Regions from separate parts of the Metabacillus elymi genome, predicted to be linked through region 1. Evidence: riboswitches for the same ligand, from Rfam matches in the RefSeq annotation. Region 1 holds a riboswitch; each other region holds the start of a gene.
What was found. Region 1 has a riboswitch for cobalamin ahead of HUW50_RS12675 (ribonucleoside-diphosphate reductase subunit alpha). Riboswitches for the same ligand answer to the same signal wherever they lie in the genome.
Positions count from the first base shown of each region.

Region 1 (6,185 bases):
AAGCGTTTAAGCCATAAAGGAGCAAGTATATGATTAGTGATAAAAAGACTTTTCAGTTTAAAGAAGCAGTTTCAATTTTATTTCTTATTTTGGCCATCATCTTTACCAGTCTATTTGTATTAAAGACAGAACCACATCTTGCCTTACTTAATTGTTTAGTTGTTGTGGCTTCTCTTGGGTTAATAAAACGTTATACATGGAAAGAGTTAGAAACAGGAATGATTAAAGGTATTCAGAGCGGAATTCAACCAATAATTGTGCTCGCATTAATTGGAATCTTAATTGGTGCATGGATGAGTAGCGGAACGATACCTACAGTAATGGTATATGCCCTAACAGTAATTAATCCGAACTACTTACTAATTACTTCATTATTTTCTTGTATGGTTATCTCAAGCCTTGTTGGAAGCTCATTTACTACAGTTAGTACTGTTGGCGTAGCTCTTATGGGTGCTGGAATCGCTATTGGCATACCTGCCCCATGGGTAGCAGGTGCTATCATTTGCGGTGCTTGCTTTGGTGATAAGATGTCTCCAATGTCTGATACAACAAATTTTGCATCAGGTGTTTCATCTGTTGAGCTTTTCACACATATTAGACATATGACCAAAACAACTATTCCTAGCATTCTTATTACAACTTTAATTTTTTTCATAATTGGGAGAATCACTCCTATCCATTCAGCATCACTGTCTGAAATGACAAACATGATAAATATAATTGAAACCCATGTCCAAATAAGTAGTCTTACACTGCTTTCACCAGTATTAGTTATAATTTTAGCCATTCGAAAGGTACCAGTCGTACCAGCATTAATCGTTGGAATTATTACAGCAGGGATAACAGCTATAGGATTTCAAGGAGTAAAATTAAGCGAATTCCTTCATGTTTTACAAAACGGTACAACTTTCACAATTGAAAATGCACAGGTTGTCAATATGATGAACCGTGGTGGACTTCAATCAATGATGTGGTCGATTTCACTCATCCTGATTGCTTTTGCTTTTGGCGGATTACTCGATATGTTAAACATCATTCCGACCCTCTTAAATGGATTGATAGAGCGCGTTAAAACAAAAGGTCAGCTGATTCTATCAACAGCAGCATCTTCGTTTGGGGTGAATTTATTAACAGGTGAACAGTACTTATCAATTCTCATTCCAGGCCAATCTTTTAAAGGCATATATGACAAAATGAAGCTTGAGCGTAAATACTTGTCACGAACACTTGAAGATGCTGGAACTTTGATAAATCCACTGATCCCATGGGGCGTAAGTGGTGCTTTCTTTGCTCAAACACTTGGTGTTCCAGTAATCGCCTTTTTACCTTTTGCTTTCTTTTTGTATCTATCACCTTTCTTTTCGATCCTTTTTGGATTTTTTAGTAAAGTAAAAACCACTTCTTAACGGATCTGACCTAGTAAGTCAGATCTTATTTTTTTCTTCCAAAATTCTATTGAAGTAGATAAATTTCGACAATTAGAAAGTATTGGTTGATTAATTTGCAAGTGTGCCTTATTATGTAAATAGAACAATTAACTACATATTGACAGAATCACAAACGTAAAAACTATATATTGTATCTTTGCAAGCGATAGGCGCCTATAAGGCTGAAAAGGGAATCTGGTGTAAATCCAGAACTGTCCCCGCAACTGTAAGTGTGACGAACTGAGATAGCCACTGTACATTATCATGTATGGGAAGGCCTCGTAGTAGGACGAGCACAAGTCAGGAGACCTACCTAAAGCTTGCTAAAGTTTCAATTTCTTCGGGGACTGAGAAGATGAAACGATAGTAAGTAATTATGGGCTTAACTATATTCCTGCCCTTCTTATCTGTCGTTTTATCCGCTCATTCTCGAGCGGTTTTTTTATTTACCAAAAGATTATGGAGGAATTAACATGAGTACGACAACAACTACACCTATCATTATTGATAGCTTAAATGAAGAATCATTTAACGCAACAAAACTTACTACATTTATTAGCAGTATCCATCAACAATTCCCTTCACTATATATAGATAATTATCTTAACAGGATCAATAACACCCTTCTCCAGAGAGATTCCTATACGACTGAACAGCTCACAAATTTACTTATTTTAGAGGGATTATCTAATATTAATGAACAAGAGCCAGAATGGACTTACTTTTGCGCTCAAATTTATTTAACAAAACTCTACAAGGAAGCAGCAGCTAACCGTGGATATGACAAAAATCAAAAATATGGTAGTTTCAATAATTTAATTGAGATATTAGTTTCAAAGGGTCTTTACCACTCTAAGCTGCTTGATCTTTATACAAAAGAAGAAATTGAACAAGTTGGCTCATTTATCCAACCTGAAAAGGATCAGTTATTCACATATATTGGGCTTCGAACCTTAGCAGATCGCTACTTAACACGTGATTTTACAAAACAAACCTTAGAGCTTCCACAAGAAAGGTTCTTAATTATCGCAATGACACTTATGGCCGAGGAGCATAAAGAAAGACGCCTAGAACTTGTTAAACAAGCCTATTGGGCCATGAGTAATCTTTATATGACTGTAGCCACTCCAACATTATCAAATGCCGGAAAACCTATAGGGCAATTATCTAGTTGTTTTATTGATACGATTGATGATAGCTTACAAGGAATATTTGATAGTAATACCGATATTGCTAATCTTTCAAAATCAGGTGGTGGGATTGGTGCATACCTAGGAAAAGTCAGGAGCCGCGGAAGTGATATAAAAGGTTTTAAAGGTGTTTCATCTGGAATCATTCCTTGGATGAAAATGCTTAACAACACAGCAGTTAGCGTAGACCAACTAGGACAGCGAAAAGGTGCAATCGCTGTTTATTTAGATGTTTGGCATAAAGATATCTACTCATTCCTAGATTCTAAACTTAATAATGGTGATGAACGAATGCGTACCCATGACTTATTCACAGGTGTTTGTATTCCAGATATATTCATGGAGCAGGTTGAAGCCCGCGGGGATTGGTATTTATTTGATCCACATGAAGTTCGAAAAGTAATGGGATATAGCATTGAGGACTTTTACGACGAAGAAAAAGGAAATGGTAGCTTCCGTCAAAAGTACTGGGAATGTGTCGATAACGAACAACTTTCTAAAGAAAAGATTCCAGCTATTGAGATAATGAAACGTATTATGATCAGCCAATTAGAAGCAGGTACACCATATATGTTCTATCGTGATGAAGTGAACAGACAGAATGCTAATTCTCACAAAGGAATGATTTACTGCAGCAATCTTTGTACAGAAATCACTCAAAATCAAAGCGCTACAACTGTTGAGGAGCATTATACAGAGGACGGAAAAATAATTACCGTTAAAACACCTGGTGATTTTGTCGTTTGTAACCTCTCCTCTATTAATCTTGCAAAGGCTGTTACAGATGATGTTTTAGAAAGACTCATCCCTATCCAAGTAAGAATGCTAGACAATGTCATTGATTTAAATACGATTCCGGTTCTGCAAGCAAAGCTAACAAATGAAAAATATCGCGCAATCGGTCTAGGTACATTCGGATGGCATCATTTATTAGCTCTTAAACAAATAAAGTGGGAGCATGAAGAAGCTGTTAAGTTCGCTGACGAGCTATATGAGAAAATATCCTATCTTACAATTAGAGCAAGCATGGAGCTTTCAAAGGAAAAAGGCTCTTATTCCGTTTTTGCAGGTTCAGAATGGGAAACTGGTTCGTACTTCAAAAAAAGAGGCTATCAATCAAAGGAAAGCATATTCGATTGGGACTTATTACAAGAGAATGTAAAAAAGTTCGGAATTCGCAATGGATACTTAATGGCAGTTGCACCAAATGCATCGACATCGATTATCGCAGGAAGTACTGCTAGCATTGATCCAATTTTCCAAAAGGTTTATTCAGAAGAAAAGAAAGACTATAAAATTCCTGTTACAGTTCCTGATTTAAATGCAACAACAACCTGGTTTTATAAATCAGCTTATTTTATTGACCAGCTATGGAGCATAAAGCAAAATGCTGCAAGACAGCGTCATATCGATCAGTCTATCTCCTTCAATTTTTATGTACAAAACAACATTAAAGCCAAAGACTTATTAGATCTGCATATGACTGCATGGAGTGAAGGGTTGAAAACAACTTATTACGTACGCTCAACCTCTAGTGAAATTGAAGACTGCGATTCATGTGCTAGTTAACTTAGAAAAGCGCAAGCGCCTGTTCAGCCCCGACAAGCATAAGACGCAAATGAATAGAAGACGTAATTTGTCTTCAATTCATTTGTGACTTATGACCTCGAGGGGCTAGGCGCTGGAGCTAGACACCGTCACTAAGTACAAAATAAATAATTTCTGGTGGATTAAAAATCCGAAGCTGACCTTACGTAAAAGATCAGCCTCTCTATCTTGATAAATCAAAACGTTAAAAGGAGTCCCCAAATGGAAAACACAGCTTTAATTAAACGAAAAATCATGGATGCTTCCGCTCCAAATCGTTCAACTGCAATTATTAATGGCGAAAGCTCAAATGTTTTAAACTGGGATGATGTCACATACCCATGGGCATATCCACGCTACAAAAAGATGCTAGCAAATTTCTGGACCCCATTTGAGATCAACATGGCTCAGGATATCAAACAATATCCCAATCTAACAAATGATGAAAAAGATGCATTTTTAAAAATCATTGGACTTCTTGCTCTTCTAGATAGTATTCAAACTGATTATGCTGGAAAAGTTTCTGACTACATTACAGATTCCAGCGTCAATGCTTTAATGATTATTCTTGCTCAACAAGAGGTTATTCATAATCATTCCTATTCCTATGTACTCTCAAGTCTTGTTCCTAAGCAGATACAAGATGAGGTATTTGAATATTGGAGAAATGAACCTATTCTAAGAAAACGAAATGAATTTGTAACAGATGGGTATCAAGCCTTTTCTGAACAACCAAGCATTGAGAATCTGTTAAAATCAATCGTATATGATGTCATATTAGAAGGACTTTTCTTTTATTCAGGATTTGCATTCTTTTACAACCTTGCACGTAATCAGAAAATGGTTGCAACGAGCACAATGATTAACTATATCAACCGTGATGAACAAATACATGTCGACTTATTTGTTCAAATTTATAAAGAAGTTTTAAATCAATACCCTGACTATGATACAAAAGAACTTGCTACATTTGTAAAAAATACATTTATTAAAGCTGCTGAACTTGAGATTGAATGGGGAAAATTCATTATTGGAAATAAAATGGATGGGATTAATATGCAGGACCTTGAAGATTATATTAAGTTTTATGCAAATGTCCGATGCCATCAACTAGGCTATGACCGCCCTTTTGAGGGGTACCGAACAAACCCTCTAAAATGGATTAAAGCTTACGAAGAAGTAGATCTAGGTAAATCTGATTTCTTCGAACAAAAATCAAGACAATATACGAAAGTAAACCATGTAGATAATGGCTTTGACGATCTTTGATCACCATTTAGGAGACGGAGAGTGACTAATAAGGGTCTACGCCCGTAGTATTATGTCACTCTCCACTTCTTTACTCTTTGTCTTTTTCTTTATCAACTATTAGCTTAGCTTCACTAATTTCCTTATCTGTTTCTACCTTAATACTTTCTTCCACTCGGATTCGACCTTTTCCCATCAGAGTTCCCTCCTCCCGAAAGCTTACCTACATTATAAAAAAATCATTGTATATGTAAACATAACGAAAGTACTAAATTAAAAGAATTTTCTCAATAGTATATTATTTCCGTCTTATAGAATCTTCTATTTTCTACATTTTATTACAAACTTCAGTTTAGATTCTTTTACTTAGTGGTATGTAAAAGGAAAGTGGTTGAAACAACCATAATATTATAAAAAGCATTAAATTAAAGGATGGTTTTCAATGAGATTTACAAACTTGTCAGATGAAACTTTATTAGTAAGTTTTCGTGAAGCTTGCAAATTACAAATAAGCTCTGACTTTATTAGAATGCTAGAAAAAGAGATTAATGAGAGAGGACTTTCTCTTCCGAACGTCTTTCATAAACAGTTAAAGAAGGTAGATTAGCTTTTTTTGGTTGACCATAGTTAAGGTGATGAGAATTTACATCTTACACTCTCTAGGTCAACCAAATATATAAAAATTCTGAAATTACTTTATTTCACAATCATCACCGGACATTCAACACGTTTC
Region 1 is NZ_CP055263.1:2,651,883-2,658,067, reverse strand. It holds gene nhaC (Na+/H+ antiporter NhaC) at 33-1,406, shown strand; cobalamin riboswitch at 1,579-1,758, shown strand; gene HUW50_RS12675 (ribonucleoside-diphosphate reductase subunit alpha) at 1,901-4,186, shown strand; gene HUW50_RS12670 (ribonucleotide-diphosphate reductase subunit beta) at 4,427-5,473, shown strand; gene HUW50_RS12665 (YhdX family protein) at 5,544-5,648, opposite strand; gene sda (sporulation histidine kinase inhibitor Sda) at 5,895-6,059, shown strand; gene HUW50_RS12655 (universal stress protein) at 6,149-6,185, opposite strand, start outside.

Region 2 (6,185 bases), 2.6 Mb from region 1:
AAATAAGATACATTTCCACTAAAAACGTAGCGTACGGATGGATATAATTCACAATTTTAAGTAAGAAATAAACAAAGATATACGTCCCGCCAACAATTGTCAAAGTTAAAAGCATTCCTTTTGCCTTGCGATACTTGTTCCGATTCCACATCTTTTCAAGAAAGCTTATCGCTTTTCCCATGATGATTACAGGATGTGGAAGCCACCTTGGATCACCGATAAGTAAATCGGTAATAATCGCCGTAATGATCATATAAAAATGCATAGCAAAGACATTCATAGTTGCTGCACTCTGCGTTTTTCATAGTTTTGCACAGCTTTGATCATCGCTTTATAAACAGACATACCAATTCCTTTTCCAATAACAGTTCCAGATCCTGCATATGGTGTAGGATCACCCTTTTGAGTAGCTGCAATAAGTGTACTATCTGTTGATGTACCTGTTGCAATTGTACAAGTAGCAGCATCTTTAATTTGTAAGTCATTGAAGGCTTTCGTCTTTGCTTCTGTAACAGATTGAACGGCATTTACTAAAGCACCATCAGTTAAATGAGCATCAATAAAAACCATAATATTTACAGTTCCGATTTGATAGCCTTGCTTAACTGTGGAAGGGTCAGTGATATCAATTGCATTACCAACACCCGCGGTTATGACTGCTATTATTTGAACATCTTCATACGTTTCTTTTAAGATACTCATATCTTTTAGGTTCACTGCTGTCATCATGCCAATTGTGTCATACTCAGAGATCTCCGCTTGTCTTAACCAGCTAATAATATCCTCTTTAGGATTTGAGCAGTTATATTCTTTTTTGACATGAAAATTACAAAAGTTTTTGGCCCACTGCAAGCCTTCTCCTAAAACACCGTTAGAGATTGTTCTTAAAGGATGGTTAAATGTAAGATGGATAGATTGATCAGTTTGTTTTAACTCATATTCTAGCCCTAGGTTTTCTTTTTTTACTTGGTTAGGAATAACCGTGATTTGTGGTTTTGGGATAACAGGGTGAAAATTAGTTTTAATCCCTACTTCATATACATCACTTAGCTGATTTTCATTTTGTAAGAGAGACAATTCACCTGTCTCAATTAATTTTCCACCATTAAGTAAGCCTATCTTATCTGCAAAAAGAGCGGCTGTATTTAAGTCATGTAAAATAGCAACAATCGTTAAATGATGCTTCCTTTGATATTCTTTTAAATGATCCAGCATCCTAACTGTATGTTTTATATCAAGATGGTTTGTAGGCTCATCTAAAAAAAGGATCTTTGGCTCTTGTGCAAGTGCTTTAGCTAATAAGACTCTCTGCTTCTCTCCACCACTTAGACTCTTAAATGGTTGTTTTCGAAACTGAAATACATCGGTTTGTTTCATAACTTCATCAACTATTTGACGATCTTTTTTAGAAATATGTTTTAATAATCCTTTTTGGTGTGGGTAACGTCCTAGCATAACAATTTCTTCCACATGAAAATCGAATTCAACCTGTGGTTCCTGTGATAAAACGGCTATGATCCTAGCTCTTTCTAGGGCTGAATAGCTATGAAGTGACTTCTCAAAAATAGTAATCGTTCCTTTTTTTATTGGCAACACACCTGTTATTAATTTTACAAGAGTTGTTTTTCCACTTCCATTCGGACCAATAAGTGCAAAGAAATGACCGGTCTCGATGGTAAGTGTAACATCCTTTATTACCGACGTTTTTTCATACCCTCCAGATAATTGCTTAATGTCAATCATATCTATCCCCTTCCTAGTCGTTCTCTAATTAATAGTAGAGCAAAGACTGGTGCACCAATTAAAGCTGTTATCACTCCAATAGGTAGTTCACTTGGTGAAATAATTGTCCGGGCGATTAGATCGGCAAGGATCAAATATCCCCCACCAACCAACATTGATAAAGGTAGGACATGTCTATGGTTTGGTCCGATTAATAACCGAACAAAATGCGGAATAACTAATCCAACGAAACTTATTGATCCAGATACAGAAACAGCTGCTCCTGTTAGTAAGGATGCTCCTATGATAATATAAATCTTTCCCTTCTGAACGTTTACTCCTAAATGTTCAGCTGATTCTTCACCTAACGCAAAGGCATTTAACTCTCTTGAACGGATTATTAAAAACAACGCACCAATAAGAAAGAAGGGAATCATTAGCTTAACATGACTCCAGCCTCTCATCCCAACATTCCCCATTAACCAATATAAAATTTGCCGAATATCTTCACGTGAACTTAAAGCAATGATAAGTGAAATGACAGCTCCAATGAAAGAACTGACGATAATACCAGCAAGGATAATCGTCTCAATTGAAAGTCTTCGATTGGATAGATGGGTCACAGCAAAAACAATAAACATAGTGCATAATCCACCTAATATAGCGATAACTGGTAATGTATAGCTACCTAGAAAGGTGATGGTAATTTGAAAATATAGAACGATAACTGCACCTAAAGAAGCACCTGAAGATACACCGATTGTGTACGGATCTGCGAGTGGATTTCGTAATAACCCTTGAAAGGCTGCCCCAGCTAATGATAGTGCAGCACCTACAAAAAACGCCAATAAAACACGAGGAAATCGAATTTCCCATATGATCGACTCTACTGTTTTGGGAATTTCCTCACTAAATATCTTTATTCCGGCAATTTTTGTAGCTAATACATCCATAATTACTGTAATTGGATAATGAACACTACTAATAAATAAACCAAGGAGTGCTGCAATTAGCACAAACACTCCACATATTAGATACATCCAAACGAATTTATTTGTCAAAAATTTCTGGATAAATAAGCTTTGCAAGCGTCTCAACCCCATCAATTAATCGTGGTCCTGGTCTAGTAACCGTATCATTATTTACATCAAAAACTTGTTTATCTTTAATAGCAGGCACCTCTTCCCAGCCAGCACGGTTTAATACGCCTTCTGCAGGATTTTCAACATAATATCCGTATGTAGTAATGATAACATCAGGGTTTAATGTAACAATTTCTTCCTCGGTCATTTTGACCCAACCTTTTTGTTCACCGGCAGTATTTGTTGCATTGATAACTTCTAACATCTCATGCATAAATGTATCTTGACCTGTTGTAAAAATGTCTGGGGCAGGTGAAACTTCTACCCAGACAGCTTTCTTTTCAGTTACAGCTTTTGCCTGCTCTTTTATTTCAGCTAATCTCCCCTTCATTTCTTTTACTATCGTGTCAGCCTCTTTTGTCGCACCCGTAACTTGGCCAATTAAAGTAATCGTATTGTATACATTTTCAAATGATTCCGCACTTCCTATAACAATGACATCAATACCAGCCTCTTTAAATTGCTTTAAAATATCGGGATTGTTTTCATGTTGGAAATCAGTTACTAATGCAAGATCAGGTTGTAGAGCCAATATTTTTTCGACATCTAATTGTTGATCACCTATTTTTTCAATCTTTTCAACATCTGGAGGGTAATTACTGTAATTATCTACTCCAATAAGCTTATCACCTTGCCCTAAAGCAAATGTTATTTCTGTATTACTTGGGATGACAGATACAATTGTTTTAGGTTCTGATTCAATTGTTACTTCTTCACCAGTTCCGTCGGTAACTGTTACTGGAAAGGCAGCTTTGGTTTCCCCTTCATTTGTTTCATCAGATTTCAAAGTTGTTTCATTCTCATCTGTTGCTTTATCTTCTGCATTTCCACAAGCAATTGTGAAAACGCTGATTAGCATAACCATGATGCTTAGTAAAAGCCATTTCTTCAATACTGTTGTCATTCTTACCACTCCTATTCATTTTTCCACAAAAAAACGCCTATTCACGTGGAAAAGGCGATAAATGCATTAAGGAAATGGTGATTTACAATGTAAACATCAAAAGACACCAGCATTATAAAGCCATCCTTTTCCTCGAAGGATACTTTTACATAACAATAGGCAGGTCTCCTGGCTAACGCATCATCATTATAGCTAACCCTTCCCATATCATTTATACAGTGGGTATTTTTTTAGCTACATTCAACGTTTACAGTGGCGGGACCGCGTTGGAATTTCACCAAACTTCCCTATTATCCTCAAAATCTTGTCATTTAAGGACCTATTGTTGAATATTCGTTTTTTTGTGACATGCATTATTATAAAAGAAGATATAGTAAGTGTAAATGAATATTTACTAAATCTTGGACGATTCACTTTCAGTTGTAATGCCTGCTGATTGAAATGTCGCCATTTCTTTCATCATTCTTGTTGCTGTTTCAAGTAATGGAAATGCAAGTGCAGCGCCTGTTCCCTCGCCTAATCTTAAATCAAGTTCAAGGAGTGGAGATTTATGTAGGTATGCAAGGGCATGGATATGCCCTTGCTCTTTAGACATATGGCCCGCTGTCAAATAATCGTTTACCTTCTCCTCTAGAACGACAGCTAATAGGGCAGCAGCTGTACTAATAAAACCATCTAGGATCACTGGAACCCTTTGTTCAGCAGCTTTAATAATAGCTCCTGTCATCCCCGCAATCTCTAGACCTCCAACTTTTGTTAAAATATCAATTGCATCTTTTCGGTTAGGTTTTCTTTCTGATAATGCTTTAGAAATGATAGATACTTTTTTATTTCGAGCTTCATCAGAGATTCCTGTCCCTAAGCCAACTACTTCCTCGACTGAACATCCAGTTATTACCGAAACAATTGCACTTGCGGTTGCCGTATTCCCAATTCCCATTTCACCAACGATGATGCACTTAGCACCTTCTTCGATCATTTGTTGGGCCATATCCATTCCCGCAATTAAGGCTTGTTTCGCATCTTCCTCTGTCATGGCATTTTCATGCGCATAGTTATTCGTACCATATTTCACCTTTTTATTAATTAACTCGTTATGGTTAATATCTTCAGCTACCCCAATATCAACAATTTTAAGAAAAGCATTTATTTGTTTTGCAAATACATTAATTGCAGCACCGCCATTTAGGAAGTTGTATACCATTTGGGTCGTTACTTCTTTTGGATAGGCAGAAACCCCCATTTCACTAATCCCATGATCAGCAGCAAAAACGATAATACCTGGAGGTGTAACCTCAGGAAATACTTGATTTGTTATTCCGGCAAGCTGAATTGCGAGTTCTTCTAATTTCCCTAAGCTTCCAATTGGTTTCGTTAAAGAATTTACATACTCTCTTGCTTCTTGCATTTTTTCATCATTAAGATTTTGAATAGATTGTAGAGTCTCTTGTATTTTAATATTTGAAGTCATTTGGATTCTCTCTTTCTTTGTTGAAATTGTTCCATTATTTCATAAAGGTGTTCTATATCAAGCGCGCTTCGAACATGATCAGCTAGGCGGTTGAAATCTTTATTTTGGCTATCTTCAAAGGATTCTCTTGTGAGAAAAGGCTGCAGGCCTTTCTTTTTACGAATATGGTTTAAAAATACCCCTCTAAATTCGTCATTATGAAAAATACCGTGGAAATAAGTTCCGATACACGTTTCCATGGAATTCTTACTTCCATCCTTTCGATCATTCAATTGAATGAGAGGTTCTATTTGAGGGGCATGGGTTGTGGTACCCATATGAATTTCATATCCTGCTACTTTAACATTAACTCCAAATAGCTGTATTGTTCCTGTTGAACGTACTGTTGTCTTCTCGTTTGTTAATAACGTTTCTAATTGGAGCATTTTCAATCCTGCTATGCTTTTGATTTTTGATTCTACTTGAAAAGGATCTTCTATTCTGTCACCCAGCATTTGATATCCACCACATATTCCAAAGATGACCGCCCCATTTTGATGTGCTCTGATGATTTCTTGTTCTAAGCCTTTTGCTCTTAAAAACAAGAGATCCTCGATTGTGTTTTTACTTCCAGGTAGGATAATGATATCAGGCTGCTCAAGTTGACGTGCATTTTCTACTAGACGAACATGAGTATCCTTTTCAGATAGGAATGGATCGATATCCGTGAAATTAGATATTCGTGGAAAGTTAATAACTGCAATATCTATTTCTTTGTCAATATCTTTTTGTTTACTATACGTACTTAAACTTAAGGAATCCTCTGCATCAATTAACAAATCATTAATATACGGAATCACACCTAATATTGGTTTTCCTGTGTATTTTTCAAACCATGTTAAACCTGGTTCAAGTAGTGAAAGGTCACCACGGAATTTATTAATAATCACCCCGACAACTCGATTGC
Region 2 is NZ_CP055263.1:5,259,592-5,265,776, forward strand. It holds gene cbiB (adenosylcobinamide-phosphate synthase CbiB) at 1-280, opposite strand, end outside; gene HUW50_RS24275 (adenosylcobinamide amidohydrolase) at 277-1,743, opposite strand; gene HUW50_RS24280 (FecCD family ABC transporter permease) at 1,746-2,810, opposite strand; gene HUW50_RS24285 (ABC transporter substrate-binding protein) at 2,773-3,756, opposite strand; cobalamin riboswitch at 3,910-4,106, opposite strand; gene cobT (nicotinate-nucleotide--dimethylbenzimidazole phosphoribosyltransferase) at 4,163-5,239, opposite strand; gene HUW50_RS24295 (cobyric acid synthase) at 5,236-6,185, opposite strand, start outside.
Region 2: linked by a shared signal. The riboswitch ahead of HUW50_RS24285 (ABC transporter substrate-binding protein) and the one ahead of HUW50_RS12675 (ribonucleoside-diphosphate reductase subunit alpha) in region 1 are both predicted to bind cobalamin.

Region 3 (6,185 bases), 2.6 Mb from region 1:
GATATCGAAAGTTATCTTTAATTAGTTTACATAACTATATTATAGTTAATTGAATTTTTAGGTTTATTCAACATCATTATGTTCTGCATTCCTATTATATTCATTCCAAGTTGATTTCCCAATGTTGTGGTAGATGTTGAAAATAATAAACGCTCGATTGGACACATTAAAATAAAAAGGAAAGAATCTGATCTCGACAACTGGAGGAATCTAAATGGATGCTATGACCTTTGTCTTATTTGGAGCAACAGGGGATTTAGCTAAACGAAAAATTATCCCCGCACTATACAGTCTATATGTTGATCAGAAATTGCCTCCTTCATTTTCTTTCATTGGAGTAAGTTTAATTGAATTATCAGATGAGGAGTTTCACGAGAATGTTGAACAATCTGTACATACATTTTCTGAAGGTGGATCAAATGATTATTCGAAATTAAAAGATTTTCTTCCATCCATTCGTTATTGTAAATTAGATGTGACAAATGAAGGTGAGTATAAAAAATTACTTAATCTTATTCAACTACGTGAAGAGGAATTGAATATTCCTGAGAATCGGATGTTTTATATGTCTGTTGCTCCAACATTTTTTGATGTCATTGCCTTGAACATTAAAAAAAGTGGGTTGGGATCGACTAGAGGATGGAAACGTCTTATTATTGAAAAACCATTTGGACATGACTTAAAATCAGCTCAAGAATTAAACGAGAAATTGAGCACTACCTTTCAAGAAGAGGAAATTTATCGGATAGATCATTATCTAGGTAAACCGATGGTGCAAAACTTGGAGGCATTAGAATTTGCAAATCCGATATTTCAAACTCTGTGGAACAATCAACACATTGCCAATATTCAAATTACTGCAAGTGAAACAGTTGGAGTCGAAAAAAGAGCAAGCTATTATGATAAAGCTGGCGCAATTCGCGATATGTTTCAAAATCATATGATGCAATTGTTAATGATGACAAGCATGCATTTACCAAAACGAATTACTGCAGAAGATATTCGAAATGAAAAAAAGAAAATCATTGAATCTGTTCGTCCATTGAAAAAAGAAAATGTTCGTTCAGATGTTATTCGAGGTCAATATGGTTCAGGTGAAATTGATGGAAAATCAGTTATCGGGTATATAGAAGAACCTGGAATTACACCATCTTCTAAAAATGATACATTTGTTGCCGTTCGATTGTGGATAGATGACCCTTTTTGGCAGGGAGTACCATTTTATATTCGAACCGGCAAACGAATGAAGAAGAAGTCCACACGTATAGTCATTGAATTCAAAAATCCTTTAAAAGAGTTATATGTTAATCAAAACGAGGACCCAACACCAAACTTATTAATCATCGGGATTAACCCAAACGAAGGAGTATCTTTACAATTAAATAGTAAAAATCCATTAAAGGATGGAAAAATCGAGCCAATAAACATCGAATTTTCAGCTGACCAAGACGATGTTCCAAAAGCTTATGAGCTCTTACTATTAGATGCTTTTGAAGGAGACGCTACTTTCTTTGCTCATTGGAAGGAGGTTGAACTATCTTGGAAATGGGTTCAACCTATTCTAGAAGCATTTGAAGAAAATCTTGTTCCTCTTCATATTTACCCATCAGGATCCTATGGACCGGATGCTTCTCATCGATTACTTGAAGATGATGGATTTGGCTGGTGGTTAGACAAAAAATCTCTTGAATCATCAAAGGTTGCTCCTCAAGAAAGCTAATGATTAAAAAGAACAACTTTTTTGTAACATTTTTAGTGTGATTAAATTCGAATAACTTTGCTAGGAGGTAGAGAATGTGAAGGTAGGAGTCATTGGTCTAGGGAAAATGGGATTAAACATTAGCAAGAATCTTCTTGACCACAATCACGAAGTTGTTGCGTTCGATATAAATTCAAGTGCGATCGAGGAAATTAAAGAGTATGGTGCCAAAGGTACTTTAAGTTTAAAAGAACTTGTTCAATCGTTGGAAAAGCCAAGAGTATTGTGGATTATGGTCCCACATTCAGTTGTAGATTCATTAATTAACGATGTGACCCCATTCTTAACAGCCGGAGATATTGTCATTGAGGCTGGTAATTCACATTATAAAGAATCAATTCGCCGTTCTGAAGAATTCAAAAAAATTGGGGTAAGCTTTCTTGATGCAGGTACATCAGGTGGCATGGAAGGTGCTCGTAATGGTGCAAATTATATGGTAGGCGGAGATCCAGAGGCTTGGAGGATTGTAGAACCAATTTTCCGAGATACCGCAGTTGAAAAAGGCTATTTATATACTGGGAAATCTGGTAGTGGTCACTTTTTGAAAATGGTTCATAATGGAATTGAATATGGCATGATGGCAGCGATCGGTGAAGGATTTGAAGTTTTAGAAAAGAGTGAATTTGAATATGACTATGAAAAAGTAGCTAGAGTTTGGAGTAACGGTTCAGTTATCCGTTCATGGCTTATGGAGTTAACTGAAAGTGCATTTTCAAAAGATGGAAAATTGGAAGATATTAAAGGAGTCATGCACTCATCAGGTGAAGGGAAATGGACAGTTGAAACTGCATTAGATTTACAAGCAGCTACTCCTGTAATCGCCCTGTCACTCTTAATGCGTTATCGATCCTTGGAGAATGATACATTTACTGGAAAAGTTGTAGCAGCATTACGAAATGAATTTGGTGGACATGCTGTTGAGAAAAAGTGAAATATAGATATCATAAGAGAGTCTTTTGACTCTCTTATATTTTTGTTTTCTTAATGTTGATTAAAGAATTATGTGATGATATAAATAGGGAGATTATATTGATTCAGATCGTAAGAGCAAAAGAAAGGAATGAAATAAAAATGTCAGATATTCATCCGGTTATTAAGAAGCTACAATTTAAAGACCAAGGACAACATATATTAATTATAAATGCACCAAAAGCATATGAAGAGGTTATGACTGGGTTTGAAGGTGAAATACATATTAATGCTGAGGATGAAGGATATGATTTTGTACAAGTTTTCGGTACATCTAATGTGGAGTTGCAAACTTTTGCTCGTAGCGCTGAAGCCTATGTAAAAGAAGATGCTCTCTTTTGGCTTTGCTATCCTAAGAAATCATCAAAACTTTACAAAGGGTCAGATTGCAGTCGTGAAAGTGTAACTAAAATGCTTACCAATGAAGGCTACGAGCCTGTTCGACAAATTGCTATCGACGAGGATTGGTCAGCTCTGCGTTTTCGCAAGGTAGAAAATATTAAGTCGATGACACGAAAGTTTGCTGTTACGGAAAAAGGAAAAATACGTACAGATCAGTAAGGAAAACAAAAAACTTCCTTCTCGCATATATTCACTCAAATCTAGATAAAAGGATTTTTGTCATCACTAATTATTCACTTAACTTTGCACCTAATAAAAAGAGATGAGATAAAGTACTTAAGAGGATACCTACACAAGAGTTTGACCGGTGTCCGTTTACAATCATTATCAATTCTCTTATAATTACGTAGACTCAATAAAACGAATAGTAGCAAATAGGTTCTTACCATTGTTAAAAATAACATCTAACTATGGTAAGAATAATAGGGAAGTTGGTGTAAATCCAACGCGGTCCCGCCACTGTAATCACGGAGTGAAACAACCTAAACCCACTGTAACACATGTTATGGGAAGGGGGTTGTAAAAGCAATGATGTGTAAGCCAGGAGACCTGCCTATTTGTCCAAATCAAGTAACCTTCGAGGAAAAGGGAATTGAAAGAATAAGAGGAGAAATTAATTAGAGGACACTCGAATTAACTACTATTCTTTTAAACTCTCGCCTTTCCGTATTGGATAGGCGTTTTTTTGTTCAATAAATTGGTAGGGGGAATATCAGGTGGAAGAAAAACAAAAAGGATTAACACTCATTTTCACAGGCAATGGTAAAGGTAAAACAACAGCCGCAATCGGTCTTACAGTACGAGCAGTTGGTCAGGGAATGTCAGTAAAGATTTTACAATTTATAAAATCAAAAGGAAGATCGTATGGAGAAAAAGTATCGCTAGAAAAGTTAGGAGTTGAAATGATTCAGCTGGGTGAGGGCTTTACATGGACAAAAACTCCAGAGGTTCATAGAAATGCATTAGAGTCAGCATGGAGGATTGCAAAAGAGACCGTTATGTCTGGAAAATATGATGTAGTAATTTTAGATGAACTAAATAACGCACTTGCGATCGATTCATTTCCAATTGATGACGTTCTCCCAATCAATGAGGTAAAAGAGCTTATTCAAACGAAGCCACCACATGTTCATCTTGTCATTACAGGTAGGAATGCAAAGGAAGAAATAAAAGAATTGGCAGACCTAGTTTCAGTCGTAGATGTAGAAAAGCATTATTATGACGAAGGTATACCAGCAGTAAAAGGAATCGAATTCTAATTTTCGAATAGGAGGGAGAGCTATGTCACAACGTTTAGTTATTGCAGGAGTATCAAGTGGAGTTGGCAAAACTACGTTTACAATCGGTTTAATGGCTGCACTAAAAAAAAGAGGTCTCAATGTTCAAGGCTTTAAATGTGGTCCAGATTACATAGACACAAGCTTTCATACCGCGGTTACGGAACGGCCATCTCGTAATGTAGACAGTTGGATGTTTTCTAAAGATGTGTTGAAAGAAGTATTTATACAGGGTAGTAATGGTGCTGACATTTCAATTATCGAAGGTGTAATGGGATTTTATGATGGTAAATCAGCTGACTCAAATCAAGGCTCGACAGCTGAGATTAGTATGTTGCTAGATTGTCCTACATTATTAGTTGTTGACTGCAGTAAGATGGCTAGAAGTGCTGCAGCTATTGTTAAAGGGTATCAATTATTTGAACCACATGTAAATATTGTTGGCGTTATTGCAAACAAGGTCGGAAGTATTGGCCATTACAAAATAATAAAAGAAGCTGTTGAACAGGAATGTGGTGTTCCAGTTTGTGGCTACTTATTAAATGATTCTAGCGTAAAGATGCCCCAAAGACATCTTGGTCTTGTGCCTTCAGTAGAGCGTGGTGATTTGAATGAGCTATTTTTAAAGTTAGGTGAATTAGTTGAACAAACAATCGATGTAAATAAATTGTTACAACTTAGTATGAGAAAGCCTTTAGAGAGTAATGTAACGGATTCAATTTTCAAACAACGCTCATCAAAAGGGATCAAGCTAGCAATTGCGAAGGATAGAGCCTTTAGTTTTTATTATCAAGAAAACCTTGAATTACTTGAAGCCTATGGTGCTGAATGTCTTTATTTTTCACCATTAAAAGGTGAGACGATCCCTGAAGAGGCAGACGGACTTTATATAGGAGGCGGCTTTCCAGAGCAATTTGCGAAAGAGCTTTCAGAGCAAAGTGCAGTCAATCAATCGATTAAAAAAAGGATCGAGCAAGGACTACCTACGTTAGCTGAATGTGGTGGCTTTATGTATTTAGCAGAATCAATCGAAACGATTGAAGGCAAACAATATCCTATGGTCGGGGTTATTCCTGGAAAAATAAAAATGGGTGACAAGTTAGCTGCAATTGGTTATCGGGAGATTACAGGTCTACCGGGAAATTTTCTGCTTACACAGAAGCACACCGCTCGGGGACATGAGTACCATTATTCTTCCTACTATTCTAGTAATGCAAGACGAAATGCATACCATACAAAAGGGGTATTTGGTGAAGGTGAAGAGGGCTATTTAACAAAGAATCTAATCGCTGGCTATACCCATATTCATTTTGCATCCTGTCCAGAGCTAGTGGAAAACTTTATTGAAAAATGTGTGGAGATGAAGAAACATGGCTCACGGTAAAGCAATTCCTATCATGATTCAGGGCACACATTCAGATGCTGGTAAAAGTATACTAGTTACAGCATTGTGTAGAATTTTTGCTCAGGATGGCTTTCGAACTGCCCCATTTAAATCGCAAAATATGGCGTTGAATTCCTATATTACTCTTGATGGAAAAGAGATTGGCAGATCACAAGGAATTCAAGCAGAAGCAGCTGAGACCGTTGCAACAACAGAGATGAATCCAATTCTAATTAAGCCAACACGAGATAACGAAGCGCAAATTGTTGTGCATGGGAAACCTCTTAAAAGCATGAAAGCGCAAAACTATCGCAGCGACTATTATGATACAGCGAAAATAATTATTGAAGAATCCTATCAAAATCTCGCTTCGTCGTTTGAACGAATTGTAATA
Region 3 is NZ_CP055263.1:5,265,943-5,272,127, reverse strand. It holds gene zwf (glucose-6-phosphate dehydrogenase) at 215-1,720, shown strand; gene gnd (phosphogluconate dehydrogenase (NAD(+)-dependent, decarboxylating)) at 1,797-2,690, shown strand; gene HUW50_RS24310 (DUF3052 domain-containing protein) at 2,831-3,289, shown strand; cobalamin riboswitch at 3,490-3,701, shown strand; gene HUW50_RS24305 (cob(I)yrinic acid a,c-diamide adenosyltransferase) at 3,847-4,389, shown strand; gene HUW50_RS24300 (cobyrinic acid a,c-diamide synthase CobB) at 4,412-5,791, shown strand; gene HUW50_RS24295 (cobyric acid synthase) at 5,778-6,185, shown strand, end outside.
Region 3: linked by a shared signal. The riboswitch ahead of HUW50_RS24305 (cob(I)yrinic acid a,c-diamide adenosyltransferase) and the one ahead of HUW50_RS12675 (ribonucleoside-diphosphate reductase subunit alpha) in region 1 are both predicted to bind cobalamin.

Region 4 (6,185 bases), 1.9 Mb from region 1:
TTAATCTTTTCTGAATTTTATCTGGATGATCATAGAAAAATAACTTCATAGTTCATAGAAATCTATGTAAGCCATTATTTTCATGGATTACATAGATTTCTCAGTGAAACTGTTACTGTAAGCTTAAATCATAATAAAGCATTAATACAAGACAAAACTAATAAGCACAGATATTTAATACATTTGTTACATAATACTGAGTATTGTTTTTCTAGACAAAAAAGCACTACATACCAAAACAGTAGTAGTGCCTTTCGTCTTTCTTCTATCTAATAGAACCTTTTATCACATTCTAAAAAATTTATTTAAACAGTCTCAACAGTATAAAGTTTTTCTCGATAATTGAGAGCCGCTTCAACCATTACCTTTAATGCTGCAATCGTTTCAGCTTCCCCTCTTGTTTTCAAGCCACAGTCCGGGTTGACCCAAAAAGCATGGTAATCCAACACTTCAAGTGCACGTTTAATATTTTGTGATAATTCGTCAATTGTTGGAACACGTGGACTATGAATATCATAAACACCTAAACCAATTCCTTTATTGTAATGATGCTGTTCAAAGGAAGCGATTAATTCACCGTGACTTCTAGATGTCTCAATTGAGATTACATCTGCATCAAGTTCATCGATTGCATGAATAATATCATCAAAATTCGAGTAACACATATGTGTATGAATTTGTGTATTATCTTCCACAGATGATGTAGCTAATTTGAATGCATAAACTGCTGCGTTTAAGTAGTTTTCTGTTTTTTCTTCTTTTAATGGTAACCCTTCACGTAAAGCAGCTTCATCTACTTGAATCATCTTAATTCCACTTGCCTCAAGTGCTTTAACTTCCGCGCGAATCGCTAAGGCTACATGATTTAACACGTCAGTACGGCTAATATCATCACGGACAAATGACCAATTTATGATCGTTACCGGTCCAGTTAGCATTCCTTTCACTGGTTTTTTTGTTAGAGATTGGGCATATACGGTTTCCTTAACGGTCATGTTTTCTATTGCATAAACATCACCAAAAATAACAGGAGGCTTCACACAACGGGAGCCATACGATTGAACCCAACCAAATTTCGTTATCGCGACACCTTCTAGTTTTTCTCCAAAAAACTCAACCATATCTGTACGCTCAAACTCACCATGAACAAGAACATCTAATCCAAGCTCTTCTTGAATATCAATCCATTTCTTTATTTCACTTTGAATATATTTCTCATATTTCGCAGCAGATAGCTCACCTTTTCTCCATTTCAATCGTTGTTTACGTACTTCCTTTGTTTGTGGGAAGCTACCAATTGTTGTAGTAGGAAGGATTGGTAATTGAAATTGTTCTGCTTGTAATTCCTTACGAATTTTTGAATCAATCCGTGATGAAGAGTCATTTTTCCTATTTTTCATCGCGTCATGAACTATTTGAACATTACGATGTGCAGAATTTTTCAACGAATGAACTGCTTGATCATAGATTTCTAGTTCAGCAACACCTAATTCATCGTTAGCAAACTTTGTTAGGTAGACAATTTCTTCAAGCTTTTCATCAGCAAATGCTAATGCATCTTTTATTTGCGTGTCTAATTGTTGCTCACTTTTTACCGTTACTGGAACATGAAGCAAACTACACGATGGCTGAACAATAAGTTGATTTTCATCAACGAAGCTAGTTAATTCTTTCAATAGAGAAGCTTTTTCAGTTAAGCTTGATTTCCAAATATTACGGCCGTCAACGACACCTGCAAAAAGCACCTTGTCATTTGGAAAACCATATTTTTTTATATTTTCAAAATTCACACCTTCATCGTGGACAAAATCAAGACCAATACCTTGTACTGGTAGTTGAGTTATCTCTTCATAAAATTCAATGCTTTCAAAATAGGTTTGAAGGATGAACTTTACATCTGGAACTCCACCTTGGAAAGCAGTATATACTTCTTTAAGCTCATTAATTATCTCTTTCTCTACATTCTTAACCAAGATTGGTTCATCAATCTGAATCCATTCTGCTCCAGCTTCTTTTAGTTGTTTAAATACTTCTATATATAAGGTTATTAGTGAATTTAATAACTCAGCTCTTTCTTGCTCATCAAATCCTTTAGATAAAGAAAGTAATGTGATTGGACCAAGGATAACCGGTTTACCATGTATTCCTAACTTATTCTTAGCTTCCAAATACAAGTTAAGTAAACGATTTTCTAATAAAGTAGGCTTTGCGTCCTTTAACTCTGGCACGATATAATGGTAATTTGTATTAAACCACTTCGTCATTTCTGACGCAATTTTCCCGCTGCTTCCTCTAGCAATCTCGAAATAGGTTTTAAGGGAAATCTTTGTTTCACCGGTTTTAAAGCGCTCAGGTATAAGTCCAAACATTGCAGCCGTATCTAACACTTGATCATAATAACTAAAATCACCAATAGGAATAAGATCAATTCCTTTTTCTTTCTGTTTTCTAAGATGTGATAAGCGAATTTGTTCCATTTCGCTATAAAACTGTTCCTCAGATATTTCGTTTGACCAAAATAATTCTAAAATCTTTTTCCACTCACGATTCTCACCAATTCTTGGATAACCGATATTTGAACTTTTTATACTCATTTTATTAACTCCTTCTATGTAGTTTATTTTTCAAATAAAAAAGCCTCTCTAATGGATTAATAGAGAGACGATTGATAGACATAGTTAACTAGAGTTGAAATGAATAAAAGGGTTCAACATATGACCACCACTCCTCCCTATTTCGCGTAGGTAATAAGTGCACACAATAGGCAGGTCTCCTGACTTAGGTTCCTCACTTCATATCCCTTCCCATTTCATGCTTGAAACAGTGGATTGCGATATGAAGCTCCCCATAACAGTGGCGCGACCGTGTCGGATTTACACCGAACTTCCCTTTTAAGTTAAAAGTCTTTATTATCTTTTAACACCCATTGACTGAACATTATTAAATTTTAAAATATATTTAAAACATGTGACTTAGATTATATCATTTTTCGTTATTTAGCAAGTTTTTTTTCTAAATATCGTTTCTTATTATGCTAGGTCGTATATAATTATACTCTTGTTCACATAACATTATTATGTAATTAAATCGATTTCCATCACGATTCATACTAACCAGAATCTCTCTACAAATTTCATTTAAAAATCGAATAACATGTAACATCTTGTTGGTTTCTGCGCTTTCCCGAGAAATAACTAGGAAGATATGGCCCATACATATAGGCATGAGCCGTGACAGTCCGCTAAAACCCACATAAACTTATAAGGATTTCAACCATATAAAAAAAGGAGCGTTTCCTTCATGAACCCATACGGATACGGATATTATCATGAGTTTATCCCACAGCAACCTAATTTTTATAGTCCAAATGACTATCCTCCATTCGTTCAACATCAGGAACAATTTGAGGATACTAGACAACCAGCTCTTGAAAGAAGAGTAGCTGCACTAGAACGACAAAATGAACGACAAACACGAGAATTGGCAAGACTTAATAATGAATTAAAAAGACAAAACGATGAGCAAAAACGAATAAATCAAGAGTTCAATCGATTAAATCGTGAATTCAACCGAGTGAACCAGCAAGTAACACAAGTTAATGATAGAGTTGAACAACATACTCGCCGATTAAACCGTTTAAACCAACGACTACGTGCAGTAGAAAATAAATTTGATTTTCCTTTTACTCCAGGTGAAGGCGGTTTTTAATTAATTCGTTCTATATGAATAAAAACAAGGATGATAAAAGAATTATATCCTCCTATCATCCTTGTTTTTGATATTTATTTTCTTATCAGCGAAGACATATTAATAATATTACTTACTATACAACCTATAAAAGCACTTCTAATAATATCAAACGGATAATGAGCCCCCGTCCATATTCGTGAAACACCAATTAGTACTGATAACCCCAACATAATGCAGCCTACAATTTTGTTGGAAAGATAGATCATCGTTGAAACAGAAAAGGCCAGCAAAGTGTGTTTACTTGTAAAAGTTGAATCAAGTTTTGAAGGAATTAAAAGATTGGCTTTACGGGTTATAAACGGTCTTGGTCTAAATTTATATTGCTTTATTAGAACATTAATACATAAGTTAATCATGAGCGAAATCAATGAGCGATAAAATACTTTCCTTTTTTGACCTTTTCGTTGCCACAGTAAAAATAAAACAAATGCGAAAATATAGCGCATCTTATTTGAGGCAAAGATCATGATATTATCTAAGAAAGTATTTTTTCCTGCTAAGTCATTTATCCATTTAAATAGCCTCTGATCCATAAAATAGCTCCTAAATTTTTTGTCGACATTATTATTCTCTAATCATCATGGAGTATGTAAAAAATGAAAATTAGATAGAAAATAAAAATATTTCTATTGCACATAATAGTTATGATCACCAAGGAGAGGAGGTACAAAAATGACAAACCGCAATGATAACCGCGAACGAAAAAACAAATACCCCAATAACAAAAAGCAGGATACAGAATTCTCGAAGGATATAAATATTAGAAGCGAAAAAACGAAGCAGGATTTACAAAAGTAAAAAAGAGAGAGGATTTCAACTAAAGACGGTTGAAGTCCTCTCTCTTCTCATTTCCCAAGATATTATCGGGTCCTTTTAGACCTCGAAGAAGTACTTGTTTTACTCTTTCTCCTACTGTCATTTGTTCTATTTCTAGATGGAGCTTCAGATGCTCTGCCTGCTTTGTCTTTTCCAATTGTACGGCGTACCTTTTTTATTTGTGAGTTTCGTTCCTGCTCATAATCATCACGATCAGGAATACTTATCCCTTTTATCACTTGCTTTTCTAGTGTTTGACCAATCCCTTTTTCTATCATACGTAAGAAATCAATGTCCTTGGGAGCAACTAATGTAAAGGCAACACCATCTCCACCTGCTCGTCCTGTACGGCCAATCCGATGAACATAGCTTTCAACATCATGTGGAATATCATAGTTAAATACATGTGTTACACCTTCTACATCTAATCCCCTTGCAGCGACATCTGTAGCAACCAAAAATTGAATTTTCGCTTCACGAAATCGCTTCATCGCTTTTTCACGCTTTGCTTGTGTTAAATCACCGTGGAGTTCGTCAGATTCATAGCCATTGGCGATAAGAGCTTCTTGAAGCTTTTTCGCTCGAATTTTTGTTCGACAAAAGATAATTCCTAAAAAAGGACGATGCTCTTCTAATAAATGTAACAATGTCCCCTGCTTTCGACGATCCGTTGTCTCAATAACAATTTGTCTGATCTCATCAACTGTTATTCTTTTCGCTTTTACTTGAATGCTTTCTGGTTCCTGCATGTATTTTTTAGCGAGAGACCGAATTTCATTTGGCATTGTAGCTGAAAAAAGCATCGTTTGACGTGTTGAAAGTGTCTCATAGATAATGTCATCTACCTCTGGAAGAAAGCCCATATGTAACATTTGATCAGCTTCATCTAATACAAGCATCTCAACAGTTGATAGATCAATTGTTTTACGTCGAATATGATCCAACAATCGACCTGGGGTTGCCACAACAATATGCTGTGCACCTTTTAACTTTTTCAACTGGTGCTCAACATCCTGCCCCCCGTAAACAGCAAGTACATTGATATCTTCTAGGTTCTCAATCATTTTTTTTATTTCTTTTGATATTTGCTGTGCTAGTTCACGTGTTGGTGTTAATATCAAAGACTGTATATCAGACTTACTACTATCAATCTTTTCTAAAATTGGAAGAACAAAAGCTAATGTTTTACCAGTTCCAGTTTGCGCTTGGGCAATAACATCCTTTCCCGCTAATATAGAGGGAATTGTTTTTTCTTGGATAGGTGTAGGTGTAACAAGTCCTAATGATTTTAATGTATGGTTAATTTCTTTTCGAATTCCTAGTTGTAAAAAGTCAGGCAAGGTAATCACGTCTCTTTTCTTAAATTAATGCTTTTATTGTTATTTTATCTTGGATATACTCGTTGACATCAATCTTCAATTCATAAGTAGCTAAACGGGCGCTTGCACATTTGATCGAATAAAGGCTTATTTACTATAGCATATTGAATAGTATTTTACAGTGAGAATTTAATTATAACTTTTTTTATTTCCTAACTATACCTACATCCTCTAATACATTTTAAACAAACGATTAATTAAATAACTAAAATCAGTTTAATAAAGCGTCGCAAACATTGA
Region 4 is NZ_CP055263.1:4,525,914-4,532,098, reverse strand. It holds gene metE (5-methyltetrahydropteroyltriglutamate--homocysteine S-methyltransferase) at 306-2,594, opposite strand; cobalamin riboswitch at 2,747-2,942, opposite strand; gene HUW50_RS20815 (hypothetical protein) at 3,301-3,708, shown strand; gene HUW50_RS20810 (phosphatase PAP2 family protein) at 3,783-4,283, opposite strand; gene HUW50_RS27185 (hypothetical protein) at 4,423-4,548, shown strand; gene HUW50_RS20805 (DEAD/DEAH box helicase) at 4,611-5,906, opposite strand.
Region 4: linked by a shared signal. The riboswitch ahead of metE (5-methyltetrahydropteroyltriglutamate--homocysteine S-methyltransferase) and the one ahead of HUW50_RS12675 (ribonucleoside-diphosphate reductase subunit alpha) in region 1 are both predicted to bind cobalamin.